DNA from 3 places in the Neisseria brasiliensis genome. Region 3 is predicted to be linked to each of the others. Evidence: predicted binding sites of a transcription regulator. Region 3 holds the regulator's gene; each other region holds the start of a gene.
The links. Region 3 encodes FNR, which switches genes on or off when oxygen is low (the NO sensors DNR and NnrR bind a similar motif). Its sites were predicted from a motif close to TTGATNNNNATCAA; they were not measured.
Positions count from the first base shown of each region.

Region 1 (6,404 bases), 1.1 Mb from region 3:
CACGAATCATTGTAGCCACACCCGATGATATTTTGTTTACTACGCAGATGACTGTGCAAATCGGCGACATCAATTACGGCCGGCATTTGGCCAATGATGCTGTGCTTCGGCTTTGCCATGAAGCGCGTATGCGCTGGCTGAAGCAGCAGGGCTGGAGCGAGTTGGACGTGGGCGGTGCGGGGTTGATTATGGCCGATGCCGCGGTGCAGTATTTGGCGCAGGCGCATCATGGCGATGATTTTCGCATCGACATGGGCGCGGCGGATGTGGGTAAAAGTGGCTTTGCGTTGCTTTATCACTTGATTCGTGAGTCGGACAAAAAATCAATCGCCCGCGTGCAAACCGGCATGGTGTGTTTTGATTACGCCGCGCAACGCATCTGCCGCTTGCCTGAATCGCTAAAAGCAGCATTGGAGGCCGTCTGAATATGAAACAGGCGCAATTTTTCGCGCAGCAAGATGCCTATTTGGCGGATTTGCAGCAGCAAGGCAAGTCGGCGCATACGCTTACTGCCTATCGGCGCGATTTGGCGCAATTGCATGATTTGCTGGCAGCACGGCAGTCTGAAAACGGAGACATTACCCGTGCAGATATGGTGGCGGTATTAAAAAAATTGTCGCAGCAAAATTTGGGTGAACGCAGCTTGGCGCGTAAATTATCAGTTTGGCGGCAATATTGTGCGTGGCTGATGAAGCATGGTTTATTGGAAAAAGACCCGACCCACAATCTAAAAGCCCCTAAGCCGCCGCAACGCCTGCCCAAAGCCTTGCAGCAGGAGCCACTCAATCACTGGCTGGATAACGATGACGACGATTCCGATTTGGCCGTGCGTGACCGTGCGGTGTTTGAGTTACTCTACGGCAGCGGCCTGCGTTTGAGTGAAGTGCATGATTTGAATCTGGCCGATGTGTTGCTGGATGAAGGTTGGGTGAGCGTAACGGGTAAGGGCAACAAGCAGCGCCAAGTGCCGCTGGTGCAGAAAAGCCGTGAAGCGATTGCGGCTTATCTGCCTGTGCGTGTTGCGGTTGATGGCGAAACGGCGTTGTTTACCGGTAAAAACGGCAAACGCTTGGGGCAACGGCAGATTCAGAAGCGTTTGGCGCAATGGGCAGCCAAGCAGGTCAGCGGCCAACATTTGTCGCCGCACATGCTGCGTCACAGTTATGCCAGTCATTTGTTGCAAGCTTCGCGCGACATTCGGGCGGTGCAGGAATTGTTGGGACACAGCAATCTTTCCACCACGCAGATTTATACCAAGCTCGATTTTGACCATTTGGCGCAAGTGTATGATGAAGCGCATCCGCGTGCCAAACGGAAAACTGAAAAATAAAAGCAAAGGCCGTCTGAAAATGTGTTTCAGACGGCCTGAGACCTTTGCAAAATCCCTATCTTTGGCACATTTCTTCGTTGTGCGCTGCTCGAAAGCTTGCCTATCTTCATGATATGTCTGCGCTTTCTGTGCTGCTACAACTTTGAACTGTACTCAAATCTAGGGTTTTGCAAAGGTCTCGGCATTTGAGTCATTGGCAATTATTTGGCAGGCATGCAACCCTGTGCCAACAAGTGATCGACGATGCCTTCTTCACCGGCACCTTCAACCTTTTCATGGCGCACGAGAAAGCCGTCGCTTTCCTGATAAAAATCGGTTTGCACGAAATTACTGATGGTCCACGTTAATTCGCCATTGCTGAATGCGCTTAAATCTTCGTCGCTCAATTCAGGGCTGTAAGGTGCGCTGATGTTTACGCCTTGATGGCGGATTTGGGCAGTGGCGCCGGCATCGCTTTGATAATAGCGCACATCGATTTTTTGATTTTCTTCGCAAGTGTAGCTCTGCCATTTGGCTTGGCTTTGCACGCTTAACTCACCGCCCAAGTGTGGCGCCGGTGCAGAAGCGCTGATATCCGAGGCAGCCACATTCGAAGCGGCGACATCAGAAGCGGCGGAAGCCATTGAAGCGGCGGTGATTTCGGTGTATTCCACCGTTGACGCGGCCTTTGGTGTCGATGTCGCCGCCGGCGTGTTGGTCGGCTCGGAAGGCGAACAGGCTGCCAACGCCAGCAGCAGCGGCAGAGAGTAGAAAAATTTCATTGCTGACATATCAAACACTTATTCGGTAAACGTTGCCGACAGTCTAGCATGAAGCGGCAAAACTTTCACGACACAGGGGAAAAAGCGGCCGTTTTCCCTTTTTCCGACGGCCTGTAAAATTAGACTGATAAATCAGCTAAAGTCTTGCTATAATTCTTCATTACACCAATAAGTCACCCCAAAACACACCATGAGCCATACCCCATTATTAGACCTCATCGAACAGCCGCAACAATTGCGCGCGCTGGATAAAGACCAGTTGCCGCAAGTGGCCGACGAATTGCGTACTTTTTTGCTGGAATCGGTTGTCAGAACCGGTGGCCATTTCGCCAGCAATTTGGGGGCAGTCGAATTAACAGTTGCGCTGCATTATGTGTATCACACGCCCGATGACAAGCTGGTGTGGGATGTCGGCCATCAAAGCTATCCGCACAAAATCCTGACCGGCCGCCGAAACCGCATGCACACCATCCGCCAATACGGTGGCTTGGCCGGTTTCCCTAAGCGCAGCGAATCCGAATACGATACTTTCGGCGTGGGGCATTCATCGACTTCCATCGGCGCGGCACTCGGCATGGCGATTGCCGACAAGCTGCAAGGTTTGCCCAATCGCAGCGTAGCGATTATCGGTGACGGCGCGATGACGGCAGGTCAGGCGTTTGAAGCCTTAAACTGCGCCGGCGATATGGACGTGGATTTGCTGGTGATTCTCAACGACAATGAAATGTCGATTTCGCCGAATGTCGGCGCGTTGCCGAAATATTTGGCCAGCAACGTGGTGCGCGATATGCACGGTTTGCTCTCGACCATTAAGGCGCAATCAAGCAAGGTTTTAGACAAATTACCCGGCGCGATGGAAATTGCGCAAAAAGTCGAACACAAAATCAAAAGCATGGCCAGCGAAGCCGACCATGTAAAGCAGTCGCTTTCTTTATTTGAAAACTTCGGTTTTGAATATACGGGGCCGGTGGACGGTCATGACGTGGAAAAATTGGTGGACGTATTGCAGGATTTGCGCGGCAAAAAAGGCCCGCAATTGCTGCACGTGATTACCAAAAAAGGCAACGGCTACAAGCTGGCGGAAAACGATCCGGTGAAATACCACGCCGTATCTGCCAAGCCGCAAGCGCAAGTTACCGAAGCGAAACCGGCCGCCGCCAAGCCGACCTATACCGAAATTTTCGGTCAATGGATTTGCGACCAAGCAGCGGCCGATCAGCGTTTGGTGGCGATTACCCCGGCCATGCGCGAAGGCAGCGGCTTGGTGGAATTTGAGCAGCGTTTCCCTGAGCGTTATTTTGATGTCGGCATTGCAGAGCAGCACGCCGTGACCTTTGCCGGCGGCTTGGCTTGCGAAGGGGTGAAGCCGGTGGTGGCGATTTACTCTACTTTCCTGCAACGCGCTTACGACCAATTGGTGCACGATGTTGCCCTACAAAATCTGCCGGTGATGTTTGCCATCGACCGCGCCGGTGTGGTGGGCGCCGACGGGCCAACCCATGCCGGTTTGTATGATTTGAGCTTCTTGCGCTGCATTCCGAATATGGTGATTGCCGCGCCGAGCGATGAAAACGAATGCCGCTTGCTGCTCTCAACCTGTTATGCGTTGGATGCGCCGACCGCCGTGCGTTATCCGCGTGGCAGCGGTTGCGGTGCCGCCGTTTCAGACGGCCTTGAAACGGTGCCGGTAGGTAAAGGCGTGTTGCGCCGCGAAGGCAAACAAACCGCCATTATTGCTTTCGGCAGCATGGTGCAGCCTGCCTTAAAAGCTGCCGAAGCATTCGATGCCAGCGTGGCGGACATGCGCTTTGTGAAGCCGATTGACGAAGCCTTGATTCTTGGGTTGGCACAATCGCACGATTATTTGGTAACCGTAGAAGAAAACGCCGAACAAGGCGGTGCGGGCAGTCTGGTGCTGGAAGTATTGGCGAAACACAAAATCTGCAAGCCTGTGCTGGTGTTGGGCGTGGCCGATATGGTGACCGAACACGGTGATCCGGCCAAGCTGCTTGACGATTTGGGCTTGAGTGCCGTCGCGATGGAAAAGCGCATAGGCGAATGGTTGGCAGCATAATTTGCTGATCAGGAATAGTGTATAGTCGTTTCAAAATAGAAATAAGACAAGGCGACAGCGACCGCCGTGTACACTGAGTACATAAGGGAGCTGGCAACGCCGTATTATTTTTATTTTAAACGACTATATGAAAAAGGCCGTCTGAAAGATGATTTTTCAGACGGCCTTTTTGTATGTGATGATTGTATATAAGTTTCGCATAAGCTTTTTTAAATCAGTAATTTTGACTTTTATCAAAGCTAAATGGCATAGTCGGACTATAATGGTTCGCAACACTCCCCAACTCAGAAGGAATGAAAAAATGGAAGTCTTTGCGGAACTCTTTAAATCGCCTGTGGGCATTTTATCGTTAATCACCTTATTGTCGATTTGTGTGATTGCAGCGTTTTTATTTTTCTGGGTGAAAAAGCAAGCGGATAAATCTGCCAAGCTGTAATTGCAGCAAAAGGAACAAACCATTTATATCAAAGCAAAGGCCGTCTGAATGCGTTTCAGACGGCCTTTGTCGCATTTATGTGCTTACAACCACGACAACACTTCCACTTCATCATCCATATGCACGCGGCCTTGGTTGAGCGCCACCAGATTGATGCCGAAAATCGCTTTGCGGGCAACGGCAAGGGTGGAAAGCGGCTCTTGCTGCGGATGGCGGCAGCCTGAAACCAAATCTACCGTGGTCATCACGCAGCGGACACAGGGTTTGAAATGCTCGAATTCGACTTTGCCGATGCGGATGCGTTGCCATTGTTCTTCTTCAAACGCCTTGCCGCCATCTACTGTGAAATTCGGGCGGAAGCGCACCATTTCCACCGGTTCGTCAAGATAAGTATTCAGTTCCGCCAATGAAGCGGTATGGGTCAGCAGATAAGGCGCGCCGTCAGCAAAAGACAGCGGCGTTTGCGAATGCGCCAAGATGCGGCGGCTGTGTTTGCCCAGCCAATGCAGGCGCGCTTCGGTGCCGAGTTGTTCGCCCAGCCAAGCATTGATGGCGTGGTCAGTGGTGCATGCGGCAAAGCGGTCTTTCCATACCGTGACTTCGCTTTCCTGATTCATCTCTTGCACCGAAACCGTTTGGTGGCTGCCATCAGGCGCGGTAAGCGTGAGGCCGTCTGAATCGGCTGAAGTTTGCCACAGCAGCATGGCTGGGTGTTTGCGTGCGGTGAGCATATTGCCGTCGGGGGCGGTGACGAGCCATTCGCGGTCAAGTGGCAGGCCTTGCGGCGTGATGTCGGATTCGGTTAACGCATTGCCGCCCATGGACTTGACGGGGTAGCGGTGGAGGTCGATTAAACGCATGATGGGGATTTCCTAAATATCAGGCCGTCTGAAAGCATAATCTTTCAGACGGCCTGATTGTTTTTACAAGCGTGTCACGCTCAATACGCCTTTGACATCGGTCAGGCTGGCCAACACGCGCGGTAAGTCGTTGACTTGACGCACTTCCAGCGTGAAGCGCATGCTGGCTTCCAAGTCGCGGCTTTGTGTTTGCACGGCGGTGACGTTGAGTTTGTGGCGAGCCAAAGCATCGGACACATCGCGCAGCAGGCCGTTGCGGTCTTGCGCGCGGATTTCCACGTCCACCGCGAAGACTTGGCCTTCCTGTAAGGCTGCCCAGCTTGCGTTCAACACTTTATCCGGTGATTGTTCGGCCAAATGCTGGAAGGAAGGGCAGGTTTTGCGGTGTACCGAAATACCACGCTCGCGAGTAACAAAGCCGATGATGTCGTCGGGCGGGGCGGGTTTGCAGCACTTGGCTAATGTGGTGAGCAAGCCATCTTCGCCGTCGATAAGCACGCCGTTTTTGCCGCCTTTTTTGATTTTCGACTGCTTGACGATGGTGGTTTCGTCTACCGGCACCGGCGGCGGTTCGTTCAGCGTGCCGCAGGCTTTCTGAATCGCGCGCGGCGAGATTTCGCCCTGACCGATGGCGGTGTATAAATCATCGAGCTTTTTGAAGCCGAGTTTTTCCGACAAATCTTGCAGATTCGGCTTCGGATTGATTTTCACCAGCTGCTTGTCGAGCTGGGCGCGGCCGTCTTCTTTGATCGCATCGGCGTTTTGCTGACGGATAAACGAGCGGATTTTGCTGATGGCTTTGCTGGATTTCACCCAGCCTTCATACAGCCAGTTGACCGACGGATTGCCTTCTTTGGCGGTGATGATTTCCACGCGCTGGCCGTTTTCCAATGCGGTGGAAAGTGGCACGATTTGGCCGTCGACTTTCGCGCCGCGGCAACGG
Region 1 covers NZ_CP046027.1:614,190-620,593, reverse strand. The annotation lists gene GJV52_RS03135 (acyl-CoA thioesterase) at 1-425, shown strand, start outside; gene xerC (tyrosine recombinase XerC) at 428-1,330, shown strand; gene GJV52_RS03125 (hypothetical protein) at 1,531-2,100, opposite strand; gene dxs (1-deoxy-D-xylulose-5-phosphate synthase) at 2,282-4,165, shown strand; gene GJV52_RS03115 (DUF3149 domain-containing protein) at 4,467-4,601, shown strand; gene GJV52_RS03110 (MOSC domain-containing protein) at 4,685-5,461, opposite strand; gene GJV52_RS03105 (RelA/SpoT family protein) at 5,525-6,404, opposite strand, start outside.
Region 1: the regulator FNR is predicted to act here: its motif matches at 4,389-4,402, upstream of GJV52_RS03115 (DUF3149 domain-containing protein).

Region 2 (6,404 bases), 970 kb from region 3:
ATAAGAGAGTAGTGTGCGTGACATAGTAAGAAGTTTCATCGCAAGAAAAACAGGCCATGCGCGGCCTGCTTTTGTTTTTGGCATCTAGTGAATCATTATTTTTTCACAATGCGCGTGTACACAGCCAAAATGATGATTGCGAAGATGGTGGAAGCAATCCAGCCTGCGCCTTCGCCGACTTGGTACCAACCTAACGCTTCACCAACCACGCCGGCCAATGCCGCGCCGGCAATACCCAAAAGCGTGGTCATGATGAAACCTAATTTATCGTTACCCGGATGTAAAAATTTAGCCAATACGCCAACGATAAAACCTACTAAAATTGTGCCTAACCAGCCCATAATATTCCTTTCATCATTAATATATTCTTGCCGCCTGTTTTGATGTAGTGCGGATGGTTTTATCATACCGAGACGGCGGGTTGAAGTCTTTTTTTATTGCATATCTTTTCAAAAATTAAGATATTTTGCAAGATTGGATCATCGAACTTTAGATGAAAGGGGCGTTAATGGGTGGGTAGGCCGTCTGAAAAATTCGGTAACGGGTGGCAAAGGTAATAAAAAAGCCCGGCAATAATTGCGGGCTTTTTTGGATAATATCTGAAAACGAATTAACGTTTTGAGAATTGTTTTGCGCGACGTGCTTTGCGCAAACCTGGTTTTTTACGTTCCACTTCACGGGCATCGCGGGTTACGAAGCCGGCAGCAGACAGAGCAGGTTTCAAAGCAGCATCGAAGTCGATCAGGGCGCGGGTGATGCCGTGACGGATAGCGCCAGATTGGCCGGTTTCGCCGCCGCCGATAACATTAACTTTAATGTCGAATGATTCTGCGTTTTCAGTCAGAACCAATGGCTGGCGAACAACCATGCGGCTGGTTTCGCGGGCGAAAAATTCGTCAACAGGGCGACCGTTAACGGTGATTTGACCGTTACCTTTGGTCAGAAATACACGAGCCACTGAACTTTTGCGGCGGCCTGTGCCGTAGTAGTATTTACCGTTCATGTCGTGTCCTTATTTCAATTCTAAAACTTTAGGTTGTTGTGCAGCATGGCCGTGCTCTTCGCCGGCATACACTTTCAGTTTTTTGATCATGGCGTAACCCAAAGGACCTTTTGGCAACATGCCTTTTACGGCTTGTTCCAAAGCGCGGCCTGGGAATTGCTCTTGCATTTGACGGAATGAACGCTCATAGATACCGCCAGGGAAGCCTGAGTGACGGTAGTATTTTTTGTCTTCGAATTTAGCACCGGTCACGCGCAATTTGTCTGCATTGATGACGATGATGTAGTCACCAGTGTCGACGTGAGGGGTGTATTCAGGTTTGTGTTTGCCACGCAGACGGTGTGCGACTTCGGCAGCAACGCGACCCAAAACTTTGTCTTGAGCGTCGATGACGAACCATTCGCGCTTCACCTCATGCGGTTTCGCTGAAAAGGTTTTCATAGTGGAAATCCAGATAGATATAGAAAGTTATGGATTTTAAAGACGCTACTGGCTTTTGTCAATCGTATTGAGGCCATCTGAAAGTAATTGTTTTAATAAAACGGCAATAAAAGTTTTTTCGATGGGAATTTGTTGTTTTTACGCGATTGAATGAGAGACTGAAAAAGCCATACCGCGAGGGTATGGCTTTATATAGGGAATCCCCGCACATGCCGTTTCGGCTGAATCCGCTTGAACCTTGTCTGACAAGGCGGTCACCTCGGGTAGTTTCGGGTTCATCTATAAAAGACGATCGCACCCACTACTGCTCCCGGCAACCTGAAGCGAACTTATTGGTTCAAAGGAATATATGCCTTCGCGTACACTGCAGGGAAAAGAAAATCAATTTTGCTCTAAGCGGGACAATGCTTTTTGGCAAGCGTTGTTCATGTCTGTTATTTTACGCTGAAATTCGCCGATTGCCAAATCATCTTTGAGGCTGACTTTTAATAAATCGTGTACAACATTTAAAGCGGCCATGACCACGATTTTGTCGGTGCCGACGATGCGGCCATTTTCTTTAATGGCTTCGCTTTTTTTATTCAGCATTTCAACGGCTTGAATCAGGGTGTCTTTTTCTTCGCTTGGTGTGTTGATGGTCAGGTTGACATTCATGATGTCGAGATTGACTTGTTCGATGCTCATGTGTTGTCCTTAATGTGAAGATTCTTCTTGCGGTAGGCGGGCGAGCAGACGGCTCACTTCTTCGGCACTTTGTTCTAAGGCGCTGCGGTATTGGTCTTTTTCGGCGGTGAGGCTGTCGATTTTGGTCTGCAAATCTTCTTTCAATTTGCCTACTTGCACCAGCAAGGCTTCGCTCAATTCGTCAACGGCGGTTTCGTGCTCGCGCTTTTGTTGCTCTTGCTCGAGTTTGAGGCGGTTGATTTCTTCGTGTAAACGGCGGTTTTCGCCAATCAGCGTTTCAAACTTTTGGGTGAGCTGGTAAACGTTGATTTCCAGTTGGTCAAGGGCTTGGTTCATGGGGAATCATTCGTAAGAAAGGTCGTAACAGTAAGCATAGTGATATGCTCGGCGGCTGTCAATGAAAGGCCGTCTGAAAAAATAGGGTTTCAGACGGCCTCCAAGTTTGGTGTTATTCGAAACGTGCGCTGCGTTCCATCAAACGCTCAACCACTTGCTGCGGCGTCATTTCCTGACGAATCAGTTGCAGCAGAGTTTGGGTGATTGGCATGTCGATTTGGTATTTGCAGGCGGTGTTGAACACTTCTTCGATGGTGCTCACGCCTTCGGAAACGTGGCCGATCTCTTTAAGTACTTGGTGCAGCTCTTTGCCTTCTGCTAAGCCCAAACCAACGCGGCGGTTGCGCGAAAGGGCGCCGGTACAGGTTAGAATCAAGTCGCCAATTCCTGCCAAGCCCATCATGGTTTTCGGCTGCGCGCCCATGGCAACGGCCAAACGGGTAATTTCGGCCAAACCGCGGGTTACTAAAGCGGCGCGGGCATTCAGGCCGTATTCGAGGCCGTCTGAAAGGCCGGTCGCAATGGCCATCACGTTTTTCACTGCGCCGCCGACGGCCACCCCAATCACATCGGTGCTGCCGTATAAGCGCATCACGTTGTTGTTTAATTGTTCAACCAGCGATTCAATCCATGCTTTGTTTTCGGAAGCCAATACCACGGCACAAGGCAATTGCTGCGCCAGCTCTTGTGCAAAGCTTGGGCCGGACAACACGCCGAGAGTTTTATTTTCCGGTAAGACTTCTTTCAAGACTTGGAAGGTTAATAAACCTGTGTCTTGCTCAAAGCCTTTGCATGCGGCTAAAACCGGAATATCGGCGGCACCGTTGGCTTTTAATAATTCTGCGCTGCTGCGCAAGCCGGCAACAGAGGTCACAATCAGCACCAATTCGGAGCCTTTTAAGGCATCGGCCAAATCAACGTGTGCGGTCAGGCTTTCGGGGAATGGGAAACCCAGTAGCGCGTGTTTGTTTTCACGGTCGTTTTGCAAGGTTTCGATGTGTTGGGCATTACGCGCCCACAGAGCGACTTCGTTGTCGTGTTGGGCAAAGTGAACAGCCAGTGCAGTGCCCCAAGAGCCTGCACCCATAACAGTAATTTTCATAGAAATCTTCCTAATAAGATTTGCGCCTAACTTTAAAACAATCGGCCATCGGGTGCAAGTAATACGATGTGATTTGCGCTTAAATACGGGCAACTCTTAGAAATGAATAAGAAAATAAAATTTCAGCTATCTGGTATATAGGGTTTGGCTATAGCGGTATCAAAATTGATTTATCGCAAAAAGCCGTTAGCCGAGTCTGATTATGCTCTATACATAAATTAACCAAAGCAATAACAAACAGCAGTAAACAAATGTAGGATTTTATCAAACCTAACCATAGGGTTCGGCTGCTTCAGGTGAGCAGTGTCTTCCCTTTTTATATATAAAGGAATACGCCATGAAATACCAAACTTTCGGCAAAATTACCCTTTCTCTGGCAGTGTTGGCGGCATTGGCTGCTTGTGGCGACAAGCCGGCCGAGCAAGCAGCTGCGCCTGCTGCTTCTGCACCAGCCACCGCGCCGGCGGCTTCTGAGCCTGCTGCGGCACCGGCTTCTCAAGCAGCTTATGACAACAGCGGCGCTTCGCAAGAAGACAAAGATTTGCTGCAACGTGCGCAAGGCATTTTCAAACCACTGCCGACTCCTGAAGAAATGCAAAAGCTGCGTCCTTTCACGCCTGAGCAAGTGGAGCTTGGCCAATCATTGTGGTATGAGCCACGTTTGTCGAAAGGCAATACTGTAAGCTGTAACTCTTGTCACAACTTGGCTTCTGCCGGTGTCGACAATATGCCGACCAGCCAAGGTCACAAAGGCAGCTTTGGTGGCCGTAACTCACCGACCGTGTTGAACGCGGCAACCTTAGACATGCAATTCTGGGACGGCCGCGCGGCTGACGTGGAAGAGCAAGCGGGCGGTCCGTTGCTGAATCCGGTAGAAATGGCAAACGACAGCGAAGAAGCCGTGGTGGCCAAAATCGTGAATATTCCGGAATACCAAGAAGCGTTTAAAACGGCTTTCCCTCAAGACGGCGCCATCAGTTTCAAAAACATCACCACCGCGATTGCCGCGTTTGAGCGTACTTTGCTGACGCCGACCAAATGGGACGAATACCTGAAAGGCAACATCAATGCCCTGAACGAACAAGAACGCAAAGGCGTGCGCTCGTTTATGGATAACGGCTGTATTGCCTGCCATACCGGCGTAAGCTTGGGCGGTAACTCATTCCAAAAATTTGGTTTGGTACAAGGACCTTACTGGAAATTTATTGAAGACCCGAACCAAGATAAAGGCCGTGCTGACGTGACCAAAAACGAAGCCGACCAATACTTCTTCCGCGTACCGGGATTGCGTAACGTAGCCAAAACTTATCCTTACTTCCACAACGGCAGCGTGTGGGAATTGGATAAAGCGGTGAAAATTATGGGTCAAGCGCAATTGGGTAAAGACTTGCCACAAGAAGATGTGGACAACATCGTTGCATTCTTACACACCTTGTCTGGCTCCGTTTCAGAAAAAGCGCGCACCATGCCTGAATTGCCGTTGTCTAGCCCGATGGAATCTCATCCTGACAACAAATAATATGCAGTCAAACAAAGGCCGTCTGAATGTTCAGACGGCCTTTTTTATAATGAACAATCTTTATTGTACGCTGCGTACCAATTTGGAAACATCGTAGCCTTGTTGTTTAGCGGTTTCGATGTAGCTTTGCAAAGTGGCTTCATCCAGCTTCGGTGAGCGTGACAATACCCACATATATTTGCGGTTTGGCGTACCAACCAAAGCGGTTTGGTAATTGTCGTCTAAGCGCAAAATCCAGTAAGACGAGCGGGCAATCGGCACCCAGTTGACGGCTTTGGGTAAGAATGAAATACGCAATTTGCTGCCGCTCTCATCCACTTTTTTCACTTCCGCATCGGCGCTCATCATGCTGCCGTCTTTTTTGCGGCAGGAATTAGTGATTTTCACCACTTGCTTGTCGGTCAAACGGTATTGGGCTTTGACATCCGATACGCAATCGTCTTGGAAACGCATAGGCAGGCGGACTTGTTCGTACCATGTGCCCATGTAGCGCGGAATATCCACTTTGGCCACGGTTTGCGGCTCGGCGGCTTGGGCGGTCGCGGCAAGGATACCTAAAGACAAGGCGGCAAGTTCGGCAGGAAAACGCATATTCATCCTTTCTTTGGAGAATCAGACAACCTGCTCGGAAATTGAGGCCGTCTGAAAGATAAAGTTGAGATCTTTGCAAAGCCCCAGATTTGAGTGCAGTTTGAAGTTAGAGCAACGCATAATGAAGAAATGTGCCAAAGATGGGGATTTTGCAAAGTGTCTCAAGCTAATGTACCGCATGATTCAGCCCAACACAAACAATTCCTGTCCATGCGCTTTTAGCCATGCTTTGGCGGCGGCGGTGTGCGGCGTATGATGATTGAGCAATGCCCAAAATTTGGCGCTGTGGTCGGGATGGGGCAGGTGGCAGAGTTCGTGGACGCACACATAATCAGCGACAAATTCCGGCGCACCAATCAGCCGCCAATTCAAGCGGATGCCGGTGCGGTGGCGGCACACGCCCCAAAAGGTTTTGGCGTTGCTCAAAGCAGTAGCGGCAGGGTGCATATTCATGGCAGCGGCGTGATCGGCCAAACGCGGCAACAGATATTCGGCGGCGCGTTCATGCAGGAAACGGCGCAAATGGGTTTGCTGTTGCGGCCAGTTTTTTTTCGGCAAACAAATTTCAGACGGCCTCAACGCGATGGTGGCTTGCGGCGCATCGGTTAAGGCCGTCTGAACGCCTTGATACCAAATCCATGCCGGTTTTTCCGAAGGGTTGGTAAGCGGACGGGCAGGCGTTTTGGCTAAAGTTTGGCGCAGTAAAGATTCGTTTTCCGACAGCCATT
Region 2 covers NZ_CP046027.1:703,644-710,047, reverse strand. The annotation lists gene GJV52_RS03615 (protein disulfide oxidoreductase) at 1-24, opposite strand, end outside; gene GJV52_RS03610 (GlsB/YeaQ/YmgE family stress response membrane protein) at 96-341, opposite strand; gene rpsI (30S ribosomal protein S9) at 611-1,003, opposite strand; gene rplM (50S ribosomal protein L13) at 1,013-1,444, opposite strand; RNA gene ssrS (6S RNA) at 1,641-1,820, opposite strand; gene GJV52_RS03590 (cell division protein ZapA) at 1,826-2,128, opposite strand; gene GJV52_RS03585 (hypothetical protein) at 2,138-2,464, opposite strand; gene GJV52_RS03580 (NAD(P)H-dependent glycerol-3-phosphate dehydrogenase) at 2,577-3,566, opposite strand; gene GJV52_RS03575 (cytochrome-c peroxidase) at 3,904-5,085, shown strand; gene GJV52_RS03570 (lipocalin family protein) at 5,146-5,676, opposite strand; gene GJV52_RS03565 (M48 family metallopeptidase) at 5,860-6,404, opposite strand, start outside.
Region 2: the regulator FNR is predicted to act here: its motif matches at 3,732-3,745, upstream of GJV52_RS03575 (cytochrome-c peroxidase).

Region 3 (6,404 bases):
GGTGGCAACCATTCCGCGCCGATGGTGATGCTGAGTGTTGATTTTGAAGAAATCGTGCAGCGCCAGAAAAGCGTTGCATGGCAGGAAACGGGGAAAATACTGGCTGAAGCGGCGGTTAAACTGGAAAGCATTGGCGCACAAGGGATTTTGTTGGCAACCAATACCATGCACAAAAATGCGGCTGAAATTCAGGCGGCGGTGCAAATACCGTTTCTACATATACTCGATGCTACGGTTGCGGCTATTAAGGCACAAGGCATCAAAAAGGTAGGCGTTCTGGGAACGGCATTTACCATGCAGGATGCGTTTTATAAAGATGGCCTCAAGCAGCGCGGCATCGAGATGGTGGTTCCTGACGAGCAGGCACAGGCGGAAGTTCACCGCATTATTTTTGAAGAATTGTGCTTGGGTAAAATCCTGCCTGAAAGCCGTGATTTTTATTTGGATACGGTGCAATATTTGGCTGGACAGGGAGCGGAAGGTGTGATTTTAGGTTGCACCGAAATTGGTCTGTTGATTCAAGAGGGCGACCATGCGCTGCCGTTTTTCGATACGGCGGCGTTGCATGCGCAGGCAGCGGCAGATTTTGTGTTGAGGGGGTAACTCAAAACATTAATTCATATTTAAAAATTAGTAGGTACGGTTAGCTTTGCCCAAGCAAAGCGTAACCGTACAAACTGAAAATGTTTATGGGATAAGTTCTCATGCCGCATTCTATGCTAAGAGTTTGACGGTACATCAATTGATGTCGTCTGAAAGTTTTGAACATCCGTAGGGTTACGCCGCTTTAAGCGGCGTAACCCTACCGACATCTACAGGCTATAGTGGGTGTGATTTGAAAAGAAAGGTGGAATTTGGGCTATTTGGAGCCGGTGACCCGCCGTATGATCGGTGAGATAGCGCAATGGGGCGGCAACTGCGGCTCGGCGGTAAGTGAAAGCGGTAAGGTATTTGAATTCACGCGCGGGCATATCCGCTCTATTCCGCATGTTTTTGAAGCCGGTCTCAGGGTGGAAATTTTTGCAGATTATGACGAAACCGGAACCCTCCGTTCGTTTGTACTCCGCCCTGTTCCACGCCATGGTGTTGACACGCTTGCCCTAAAGGGGCAACAAATGACGATGCCGGCGAAAAAAAACCAAGCGGCTGCGCAACCGGTTTGCCGCTATTGCGTTGTTTTCGGGTGTTGCCGTGTTGGCTGCAGCTTGGTTTTGGCTGGCTGCCAATCAAAATCGCGCGAGCTTGCCGGCTTTTATTTTGCAGCTGGTAACCAGTTTTACTTTCATTCACGGCATGAACCTTTTGTTCAAATCGCGCAGGGTTTATGCGCCGGATTGTTGTTTGGCGGTTATTGCAGACCAAGCCATGATGGTGTGTGCGGCAGCGGTGGATTGGCCGACCAAAAACAGATTCGGCAGATTGATTCATCATGAAGGCGATAGATACGACGGCCTTGAAACGACGGCGGTGTTTGATTGGTACGGCATTCAAAATATCCGCCTCAATCAAAAAAGGGGCAAGGAGATATTATGGATTGATGTCTCCCCCGAACATGTTTATTTCAGCCATCATGGCGGCACCAACCTCGACGGACAAGGTTGGGACAACTGTGTGATTGCCCTGCGCTTAGATTTGTTTGCACAGCAAGAGCGGCAGAATTTATTGTGTATGCTGAAGAAGAAAACCGTTGTTTCAGTCGTCTGAAAAATCAGTCGGGCATTCAGACGGTATTCCGACTCTCTTTGCATCACCTTGAATCCCCACTTTATGCCCACATCTGCAAAATCTGTTATATTCTTGACTATTTGGCGGTTCAGACGGCCTTGATATTAGAAAAGTTGTTTCCCGCAAACAGCTTTCTGCGGAGCGAAAAACCATGTTTCAGAATTTTGATTTAGGTATTTTTTTACTGGCGGTGCTGCCGATGTTGCTGGCGATTACGGTACACGAAGCGGCGCACGGCTATGCGGCGCGTTATTGGGGCGACCCTACCGCCGAACAGATGGGCAGGCTGACGCTGAATCCGTTGGCGCATATTGACCCGATTGGCACGGTGGTGGTGCCAGCGGTGTTGCTTTTTACCACCGGTTTTATGTTTGGCTGGGCGAAACCGGTACCGGTGATTCCGCGCAATTTCCGCGATGCACGCTTGGGGATGCGTACGGTGGCGATTGCCGGGCCGTTGTCGAATCTGGTGATGGCGTTTGGTTGGGGATTGGCAGCGGTGTATGCGCCTGAATCGTATCAATTTCCGATGTCAAAAATGGCGCAATTCGGTATTTCGATTAATGCGGTGCTGTTCGTGCTGAACATGCTACCGGTGCCGCCTTTGGATGGTGGTCGCTTCGTGGACAGTTTCTTACCGGCGAAGCAATCCATGCAATACCGCAAGATTGAGCCTTACGGTACTTGGATTATTCTGCTTTTGCTGATGACCGGCGTGTTGTGGACGGTAATCGAGCCGATGGTGAACTTGATTATGTCGTTGGTGGCAGGATCTGTTGGATTAATTATTTAAAAACTGAGGCCATCTGAAGATTCAGACGGCCTTGTTGTATGTGGATTGGTAGATTATCCTAAAAATCGAGGCTGATTTGTTCGGCGTTGGATCCATCGACAGGGGCGAGTAAATCCAGTTTGCGGTTGCGGATTTTGTTTTTGCGCATACTCAACAGGCGCATGACTTGGTGTTTTTGCTCATCGCTCATCTGCTGCCAATAGAGCCGCTCTTCACGACTGCGCAAGCAGCCCTTGCAATAGCCTTTGGCATTGGCTTCGCATACGCCGATACACGGGCTGGGAATGGTGAAGAAGTCGGGCTGTTGCATGGTGGGGAAAATGTCATTTTTCTGTCATGGTAGGCGGTTATTGATGTAAAGTCAATGAGATACGGAGAAGGCCGTCTGAAAGCAGAATATGTTTCAGACGGCCTTGTCATGAAGCAAAACATTTTACACGGTTTGCGAATATTTCGCCGTGGTTTCTTTATGGCGCAAGTGGTAGTCGAATACCATGGCAATATTGCGAATCAGGAAACGGCCTTCCGGGGTCACAGTCAGACCGTGCGGCTTCAAGCGCAGCAAGCCGAGTTCGGCCAGATTCTGCAAGTCGGCCAATTCATCGGCAAAATATTGGTGGAATGGAATGCCGAACACGCTTTCGTAAATTTGGAAATCCAATGAAAAGCGACACATCAAATCTTGAATGATGTTGCGGCGCAATAAGTCGTCTTGGTTCAACTGGTAGCCGCGCATAATCGGCAAGCGGCCTTCATCGATGGCGGCATAATAGGCGTCGATGTCGCGCTCGTTTTGGGCATAGGTGCTGCCGATTTTGCCGATGCTGGACACGCCGATGGCTACTAAATCGCAATCGGCATAGGTTGAATAGCCTTGGAAATTACGCTGCAACCAGCCTTCTTTCAGGGCGATGGAAAGCTCGTCGTCAGGTTTGGCAAAGTGATCCATGCCGATGAACACATAGCCGCGGTCGGTGAGAGTTTGCACGCAGTATTGCAGCATATCGAGCTTCTCTTCGCTGCCCGGTACAGCATTGGTGTCGATGCGGCGCTGCGGTTTGAAAATATGTGGCAGGTGGGCATAGTGATACAGCGCCAAGCGGTCGGGATCGAGACTGAGCACAGTATCAATAGTGGCTTTCATGCTTTCTACCGATTGATGTGGTAAGCCGTAAATCAAATCGACGCTGACGGATTTGAAGCCGGCTTCGCGTGCGGCATCAATCACTTCTTTGGTTTCTTCAAAGCTTTGAATGCGGTTGACCGCTTCCTGCACTTTCGGATCGAAATCCTGAATGCCCACGCTCATGCGGTTGAAACCGAGTTTGCCGAGTTTGTGCACTGTTTCGCGGCTGACTTTGCGTGGGTCGATTTCAATGGAATATTCGCCGTTGGGCATCAGCTGGAAATGCTTGCGAATCATCTCAAACACGCGCTCAAGCTGGTCGTCGCTCAAGAAGGTCGGTGTGCCGCCGCCGAAGTGAAGTTGTGCCAATTGATGGCGGCCGTTGAGATGTGGGGAGAGCAATTCCATTTCGCGCTCAAGATACTCAATATAAGCATCGGCGCGGGTTTTGTCTTTGGTGATGATTTTGTTGCAGCCGCAGTAATAGCAGATGGTATTGCAAAATGGAATGTGGATATAAAGCGATAAAGGTTTGTTGAGCGCACCTAGGCCGCGTAAGTGCAGCGCATGGGTGTATTCGGCTTCGCGAAAGCCATCGTGGAAGCGGTCGGCGGTGGGATAAGACGTATAGCGTGGGCCGCTTGCCGGAAGCTTGGCAATCAAGTCGCGGTCAAATTCTGGTAGTTCGTTGTTTTGTATCGGAATTATTTTCATGATGGTCGTGTTGTGCTTATATTTTGTTTAACGAATTAGTAAAATTCGATTTAGTTTGCTAGAATGCCACATTATGATAAACCTGTCTTGATATGAGTCAAGAGAAGCTCAGTCAGTAAGAAGTTTTATAAAAAAGGTATTTTATGGCCACACACAATTCTACACATCAATTGAAAGCATTGTGTTCGACGTGTTCTTTGCGTGAACTTTGTTTGCCGGTTGGTTTGATGCCTAACGAATTTTCCCAGCTGGATGCCGTTATCCGTCAGAGCCGTCGTCTGAAAAAAGGCGAATATCTGTTCCGCGCCGGCGAACCGTTTACTTCTTTGTTTGCCATTCGTGCCGGTTTTTTCAAAACCACGGTGGCAAGCCAAGACGGACGCGACCAAGTGACCGGTTTCTTTATGTCGGGCGAATTGATCGGTATGGACGGCATTTGTTCGCATGTCCACAGCTGCGATGCCGTGGCCTTGGAAGACAGTGAAGTGTGTGAATTGCCGTTTGCCCACATGGAAGAGTTGGGACAAAACATTCCAAGCCTGCAAACCCACTTTTTCCGCTTGATGAGCCGCGAAATCGTGCGTGATCAAGGCGTGATGCTGTTGTTGGGCAATATGCGTGCCGAAGAGCGTTTGGCCGCATTTTTGTTGAATTTATCGAATCGTTTGTATTCGCGCGGTTTTGCCGCCAATGATTTCATCCTGCGCATGTCGCGTGAAGAAATCGGCAGCTATTTGGGTTTGAAGCTAGAAACCGTCAGCCGCACGTTGTCGAAATTCCATCACGAAGGTTTGATTGAAGTGGAACATAAACACATCAAGATTCTCGACTCGCAGGCCTTGAAAAAAATGGTATCCGGCTGCGCGCATGCTATGTAAGGGCTGAAAATGTCAACAGGCCGTCTGAAGTTGTGTGTTTCAGACGGCCTTTTATCTTTAGGGAAATAAACAAACGCGCTAATTTAAATGGAGAAGTCCTCCATAATCGGTGTATACAAGATACGGTCGATATTTTCACGGTTTAAATGAGGTGCAAACATCTCGATAAAGTCATAAGTATAGCCGCGTAAATAAGTATCTGAACGGATAGCAATCCAAGTGGGTGACGGCTCAAACAAATGAGCCACATCAATCAATTCCAAATCTTGATCGGCTTGCGGATCGTAAGCCATTTTTGCCATCAAGCCCGCGCCTAAGCCCAGTTTGACATACGTTTTTAGCACGTCGGTATCAGCAGCGGCTAGAGCCACTTCCGGCTGCTCCAGCTTGGCTTTGGTAAAAGCACGCGCGATGCTGCTGCTAGAATGGAAGGCGAATTCATAAGTAATTAACGGAAAGCTGGCCAAATCTTCAATGCTGAGCGGATTTCTGCAATCAAGTAAAGGATGGTTCTTAGGCACGATCACCGCATGATTCCAGTCGTAACAATTAAGTTTGCGCAATTCAGGATGGTCGTCGAGCTTTTCGGTAATAATGGCAATGTCGGCTTCACCGTTGCTGACCATCTGCGCAATAGCCGAAGGACTGCCTTGTTTGATGGTAAGATTAACTCTGGGATAACGCTTTACAAAATCAGCCACAATGTGCGGCAGGGCATAACGTGCCTGTGTATGGGTTGTGGCAATGGTGAGTGCGCCACTATCGTGGTCGGTAAACTCGCTGCCGATGTTTTTGATATTTTGCACATCACGCAAAATGCGCTCGGAAATTTCCAACACTGCTTTGCCCGGCTGGGAAACTGAAACCACGCGTTTACCGCTGCGGATAAAAATCTGAATGCCCAGCTCTTCTTCCAGTAATCGGATTTGTTTGGAAATACCCGGCTGGGAAGTAAACAGTGCGTCGGCTGCTTCGGAGACATTCAGATTATGGCGGTAAACTTCGAGTGCGTAGCGTAATTGTTGTAATTTCATGGTATTTGAGTTGTGGATATTGTGCGACAAATATGGCGTAATTTAGCATATTTTATTTAATTTTGTCGGCGTGAATCGGCTTTCTTTGGGAAGCTTTTGTTTTTTCAAGAAGTATCTAAATTCTCCATCAGAAA
Region 3 covers NZ_CP046027.1:1,677,411-1,683,814, forward strand. The annotation lists gene GJV52_RS08425 (aspartate/glutamate racemase family protein) at 1-603, shown strand, start outside; gene GJV52_RS08430 (hypothetical protein) at 873-1,433, shown strand; gene GJV52_RS08435 (hypothetical protein) at 1,420-1,704, shown strand; gene GJV52_RS08440 (site-2 protease family protein) at 1,877-2,518, shown strand; gene GJV52_RS08445 (DUF1289 domain-containing protein) at 2,577-2,828, opposite strand; gene hemN (oxygen-independent coproporphyrinogen III oxidase) at 2,952-4,358, opposite strand; gene fnr (fumarate/nitrate reduction transcriptional regulator Fnr) at 4,502-5,236, shown strand; gene GJV52_RS08460 (CysB family HTH-type transcriptional regulator) at 5,320-6,270, opposite strand.